DNA from 2 places in the Vibrio sp. 1401 genome. Region 1 is predicted to be linked to the other one. Evidence: predicted binding sites of a transcription regulator. Region 1 holds the regulator's gene; the other holds the start of a gene.
The links. The regulator MetJ, encoded in region 1, represses methionine synthesis genes. The targets are predictions, from matches to a motif close to TTAGACNTNTANANGTCTAA.
Positions count from the first base shown of each region.

Region 2: a site for MetJ is predicted at 1,966-1,985, ahead of metE (5-methyltetrahydropteroyltriglutamate--homocysteine S-methyltransferase). Genes of this name have one in related genera too.

Region 1 covers NZ_JAWOWF010000038.1:670-4,094, reverse strand. The annotation lists gene R7Z77_RS17460 (O-succinylhomoserine (thiol)-lyase) at 1-766, opposite strand, end outside; gene metJ (met regulon transcriptional regulator MetJ) at 992-1,312, shown strand; gene R7Z77_RS17450 (malic enzyme-like NAD(P)-binding protein) at 1,425-2,702, opposite strand; gene bfr (bacterioferritin) at 2,909-3,385, opposite strand.
Region 2 covers NZ_JAWOWF010000008.1:111,721-115,145, forward strand. The annotation lists gene metE (5-methyltetrahydropteroyltriglutamate--homocysteine S-methyltransferase) at 1-1,782, opposite strand, end outside; gene metR (HTH-type transcriptional regulator MetR) at 2,064-2,975, shown strand; gene R7Z77_RS06925 (DUF4250 domain-containing protein) at 2,997-3,197, opposite strand; gene R7Z77_RS06930 (hypothetical protein) at 3,350-3,425, opposite strand, start outside.

The DNA of each region.
Region 1 (3,425 bases):
GTACTTTCATACGAGCACCAAGCGTACGAATACCTCGCAGTGTCATGTAACTATCGAAAGGTGTGCCCGTTGCACCAATACAATTGCCCCACCATGCAAGCTCTTCTGCATGCGCTTCTGTGTTGGTGATGATTACCCCACCAATTACGTCCGAATGACCGTTGATGTACTTTGTTGTGGAGTGGATAACAAAATCCGCACCTAGCTCTAAAGGTTTTTGGTACACGGGTGTCAAAAAGGTATTGTCCACCGCAACTAACGCGCCGACTTGTTTCGCTTTTTCACAAGTAGCTGCAATATCCACTACGCGAACCAGAGGGTTTGACGGAGTTTCTAGCAAAATGAGTTTTGGTTTTTGTGCCAATGCAGCATCTAAAGCCTGTTCGTCTGATTGATCGACAAACTGAACCTTAAAATCGCCTTTATTAGCTCGGGTATTAAAAAGACGATAGGTACCACCATAACAATCGTGAGGAGCAATAATGAGATCATCTGGGCCGAGAAAAGCGGAAACCCATAAATTTAATGCCGACGTACCGCAGTTAGTAACAACCGCTCCTTTTCCAGACTCGAGTTCAGATAGCGCACTTTCCAACAGTCCGCGGTTTGGATTACCAGATCGTGTGTAATCATACTTGGGCACTTCACCAAAAGCAGGAAAACCATAGTTAGTGGAAAGATAAATAGGTGGAACGACAGCATGATATTGGCTGTCTGATTCAATACCAGTGCGTACTGCAATGGTCGCAGGTTTGCGAGTGCTCATGGGTGTATCCTTTCACGGGTAATGACTTCTAAATAGGAATGCGCTATATCTAATGAGTAACATAAAGTGATCAACACGCTTCCTTTGCTGTTATGTTCACTTTACTCGTCAAAAAATGAGACGTCAACACTTCTAGACGTCTATATGTCTTTGCTTATGGCGGTAAATGCAGCTAAAATCAGCACCTAAATTATTTTTAACCGATTACATAAATGAAGGTGTGCAATGGCTGACTGGAATGGCGAATACATTAGCCCATATGCAGAGCACGGCAAAAAAAGCGAACAAGTAAAAAAAATTACCGTCTCTATCCCGCTAAAAGTTTTAAAGGTGCTAACTGATGAGCGTACTCGCCGTCAGATCAATAACTTACGCCATGCAACCAATAGCGAATTGCTATGCGAGGCATTTTTGCACGCGTACACAGGTCAGCCACTTCCGACAGATGAAGACCTTCGTAAAGACCGTCCTGATGATATTCCAACAGAAGTAAAAGCGCTGATGACGGAAATGGGCATCGAATTTGAGTCATTCGACGAAGAATAAAAAAGCCTGATAAGAGGTTTCAGGTAATAACTCTTGCCTCGAGCCAAATGAATGACATAAAAAATGGGACGCAATAGCGTCCCATTTTTGTGTATCACATCTGAAAGATATATTACTCTGCCATGTAGCTTTCAGGCATCTCGATACGAGCTACACCTGAATTAACCGCCGCCTGAGCAACCGCTTTTGCAACACGTGGTAGCAAACGTGAATCCATTGGTTTTGGAATAATATAGTCCGCACCAAACTCTAGCTTATCAACACCTGCAGCCTTCAATACGGCTTCAGGTACAGGCTCTTTTGCTAGCTCACGAATCGCCTCAACGGCTGCAAGTTTCATTTCATCATTGATTTCACTTGCACGCACATCAAGAGCACCGCGGAAAATGAATGGGAAACACAATACGTTGTTAACTTGGTTAGGATAATCACTACGGCCAGTACCCATGATCAAGTCATCACGAACTGCGTGAGCAAGTTCCGGCTTGATTTCAGGATCCGGGTTAGAACATGCGAATACGATTGGCTTATCTGCCATCAACTTCAACGCTTCCGCTGGCAATAGGTTTGGACCAGATACACCTAGGAACAGATCTGCACCTTCAATCACGTCTTCTAGTGTGCGCTTATCTGTATTGTTCGCAAATAGCTGCTTATATTCATTAAGATCATCACGACGAGTGTGAATCACACCTTTGCGATCTAGCATGTAGATTTTTTCGCGCATTGCGCCGCATTTGATCAGAAGCTCCATACACGCTACAGCGGCAGCGCCAGCGCCAAGACAAACAATTGTTGAATCTTCAAGTTTCTTACCTTGAAGTTCGATTGCATTCAGCATACCCGCTGCCGTTACAATAGCAGTACCATGTTGATCATCGTGGAATACTGGTACATCACAACGTTCAATCAGACGCTTTTCAATCTCAAAACAGTCTGGTGCTTTAATATCTTCAAGGTTGATACCGCCAAAAGTGTCTGCAATGCTCGCAACAGTATCAACAAATTCATCGATCGTGCGGTGCTTAACTTCAATATCAATAGAGTCAAGACCTGCAAAACGCTTAAACAGTAACGCTTTACCTTCCATCACTGGCTTAGATGCAAGTGGACCTAGGTTACCTAGACCTAGAATAGCGGTACCGTTAGAAATAACAGCAACCATGTTCCCTTTTGCAGTGTACTTGTACACGTTATCCGGGTTTTGTGCGATTTCACGCACTGGCTCTGCAACACCAGGGCTATATGCAAGGGCAAGATCACCCGCCGTTTCCGCAGGCTTTGTCAGTTCGACAGCAATCTTTCCTGGAGTTGGATAAGCATGGTAATCCAATGCTTTTTGGCGATGTTCTTCTTCTGGAGTGGCTGCTTGGTGGTTGTCTTCAGACATGGACGTTTCTCTTTTTTATTTTTAGGTAAGGGGGCATAAATTCTATCGGATAGAAATCAAACTTCATAGGCAAGATTGCGAGCAATATCCTTAAAAAGCCGATAATAAAAGAGATTAGACCAGATAACGGGGTTAAGCACCCGATTTTCGAGTCAGGTGCTCTTTCTTCTTACTATTATTGGAGTATGCAAAATTAGAAAGTATCGTTACTCTTCGTCCACGTATTGCGCTTGGAGATAATTCTCAATACCAGACATTTCAATCAAGCCAAGTTGCGTCTCTAGCCAATCAACATGTTCTTCTTCATCTTCAAGAATATCTTGGAAGAGATCTCGAGACACATAATCTCGAATGTCTTCAGCGTAGGCAATCGCATCTTTTAAATCTGGAATAGCCGCCATTTCAAGCTTTAAGTCACACTCGAGCATTTCCTTGGTATCTTCACCAATCATCAACTTACCTAAATCTTGTAGGTTCGGTAGGCCTTCAAGGAACAAAATACGCTCAATTAGATGATCGGCATGCTTCATCTCATCGATAGATTCGTGATATTCCTTGTCTGCTAGGTGCTTTAAGCCCCAGTCTTTATACATTCTGGCGTGAAGAAAATACTGATTAATAGCGACGAGCTCGTTACCGAGCACTTTATTGAGATGTTGAATGATGATTGGATCGCCTTTCATGACAAAACCCTCCTCTTTGGCTTCATTTAAATGTAGAAGC
Region 2 (3,425 bases), on a different contig from region 1:
TTGCAGGTCAGACACCTCATCACGCAGTGCCAAAGCAAGTTGCTGCGCAATTTCTTGACGTGTGATGTCTTCACGTGGGAACGTCCAACATAAAATCGTTACTGGTCCAGTCAACATGCCTTTCATCTGTTTGCGGGTTAGCGACTGGGCGTACGTCGACCATTCAACCGTGATCGGTTTTTCACGTTCAATGTCAGCAACTACAATGGCAGGTTTCACACAGCGAGAGCCATAACTCTGTACCCAACCAAATTTGGTCGTTTGAAAACCCGCCAAGTTCTCAGCGAAGTATTCCACCATGTCGTTACGCTCTGCTTCACCGTGAACAAGCACATCTAGGTCGAGCGCCTCTTGACGTTTCACTGCGTCAGCAATATGTCCTTTAAGTGCTTGGATATATTCAGACTCAGATAATTGACCTGTACGATAAGCGCTGCGCTGCACCCGGATTTCACCCGTTTGAGGAAAAGAGCCGATTGTCGTTGTTGGCAACAAAGGCAAGCCCAATACTTCAGCTTGATGCGCAGCACGCTCTGCATAAGGTGCGCTGCGCTCGGCAAGTGACGCGGTAATGTTGTTTAAACGCGCTTGTACTTGAGGTTTATTCACATGTGTTGCTGTCTTGCGCGCTTTGATTGGCTGGCTATAGGTATCACAAGCGCGAATCGCATTTTGATCACCATCGAGCGCTCGGCCAAGCAAGGCGACTTCTGCCACTTTTTGTTTTGCAAAGGCAAACCAACTTTTTACTTCTTCGCTCAGTTCTGTTTCCAGTGCTAAATCAACAGGGCTATGTAGCAGAGAACATGAACTGGCAACCCAAAGTTTGTCGCCCAGTTTCTCTTTGACTGGCTGTAGACGCTCGAGTTGGGTACTTAAATCTGAACGCCACACATTACGACCATTCACAACACCAGCAGAAAGCACCCAATCTTCCGGTAACTTGGTAACTACATCGTCAAGCTGCTTAGGGACGGTAGATAAATCGATATGCAAACCATCCACCGGTAACTCTACAATTTTGTCTAGCGTATCGCTTACGGAGTCAAAGTACGTCGTTAGCAGCACTTTTACATCGCTTCGAATCACTTGGTAGGCCAGCTTAAACGAATCAGCCCATTTGCTTTCTAGCTCCAGTGACAAAATTGGCTCATCAATCTGAACCCACTCAACACCTTGACTTGCTAGCTTTGCCAAAATAGCTTGGTAAGCAGTAAGTAAGCGTGGTAGCAGGGTTAAGCGGTCAAACCCTTCTTCGACCTCTTTGCCCAAGTAAAGGTAACTGACTGGGCCAAGCAAAACAGGCTTCACTTGGTGGCCAGCTTGAAGCGCTTCATTGACTTCTTCAAACAGTTGGGGCCAGCTCACTTCAAATGTATCGTCCTTACTGAATTCAGGGACGATGTAATGGTAGTTTGTGTTGAACCATTTGGTCATATCCGATGCCGCAGCGCCCGCACAGCTGCAACCCGCCTGAGATTGACCGCGACCCACTTTAAACAACGTATCCAGGTTAGGGAAACCACCAGCGTGACGCTTTGGCACATGACCCAATAGCAACGTGGTCGTCAGTACATGATCGTACCAAGCGAAATCGCCAGCTGTGGCAAAACTCAGACCAGCATCCGTTTGTGTTTGCCAGTTTTTGGCGCGTAGATCTGCCCCAACCTTTTTAAGCTCAGCTTGATCAATTTCTCCTCGCCAGTATTTCTCCTGAGCGAATTTTAATTCTCTTTTTTCACCAATGCGTGGATAACCTAGTATGTGAGTCGTTGTCGCCATGTCCCTATTCCTTTCTCAATTTTGTTCAATTTGTTTGGATCAGAGCATCTTTCGGTAAAGAATGAGATGTCTGGATGGCTAAACTATCGCTCTCATCTGATATTAGAACAACGTCCATTTATTCAACTTGTTTATTAAAAAAATTCATCATGAAGCGACATGATTCGCAGATAAAAACAACAAATAGACGTCTAGACGTTTACATATCCATTTTTTGTCGTTAAGTTATTTACACGATTGCTATTCTGTTCATAGCGAGCAACAAAGGATGAAAGGAATTCATGATAGAGCTAAAACATTTGCGGACACTCACTTCGCTTCGAGACACTGGCTCTCTAACGGCGACAGCGACCGCTTTGCATCTCACTCAGTCGGCACTGTCTCATCAGATCAAAGATTTGGAGGCGCGAATTGGAGGGCAACTGTTCCTGAGAAAGACTCGTCCGGTGAAGTTCACTTCAGAGGGAGAAATCCTATTGCGTCTTGCAGAAGATATCCTTCCGAAACTCGCAAGAGCAGAAAATGATTTAGCGAGCTTGAAAGAAGACGTCAATGGCCGATTACATATGGCCATTGAATGTCACTCTTGCTTCCAATGGCTAATGCCTGCACTTAGGGAGTACCAACTTGCTTGGCCTAGCGTAACATTGGACTTTTCCTCTGGTTTTGGCTTTGAACCACTCCCAGCTTTATTGGCAGGCGAACTCGATCTTGTTATTACTTCCGATATCCAACCTCGATCTGAAGTCCACTACGAGCCTCTATTCGACTTTGAAATGCGTTTAATTACCGCAACCAACCACCCATTGGCGGAAAAAGAAATTATTGATCCGCAAGATCTCGCAGATCAAACCATGCTCTCTTATCCTGTTCAAAAACAGAGGCTAGACGTCGTAAAACACTTTCTTCAGCCAGCAGGAATAGAACCTGCGAAATGGAAGCAAGCCGACAATACTCTCATGTTAGTTCAGATGGTCTCTGCTGGATTAGGGGTGGCGGCACTACCCAATTGGGCGATTTCTGAATTTTCTCGCCAAGGTCTTATTACCAGTAAACCTTTCGGCCAAGGCTTATGGCGTCGCTTGTTTGCAGCAACGCGTCACTCAGAGAGAGAGAAGCGTTACTTGCAAGCTTTTTTCGCAACCGCGAGGCTACAATGTAAAAGCCACCTTGACGGAATCAAGGTGGCTTAAAATATTTGGGTTATGAAAGGCTTAGCGTTGATATGCTTTAAATTGGTTAGTCAATGGATCGTACTGATAACCGAGCATATCAAGCTTGCCGACTACAGACTCTACATCCATCTCATACACTGATACTAACTCGTCAAAACTGTCGCACTCTAAACGTAGCTTTTCGTTGACGATACCTAGCAAAATAGTGCTGTCCAGATTACCTACATTGCTTAAATCCATCGCGACTCTCCTCTTCGACAAGGTATATAAACAAGCGTAGTAGTAATCACGCGAATTTAAAGTGAGTGAGATCTAAAACGTGATCACCTTATACCCAAGCACCAAGAAAGCACTTGGATATAAGCCGTCTAACTTTGTCTTTAGATTAGAGGTCAAGCCGCGAGAGAGAATAAACCTTGCAGGCTCGTCATCGACGCGAGTGCTAGCAACAAAGCTACGCTCAGTTGC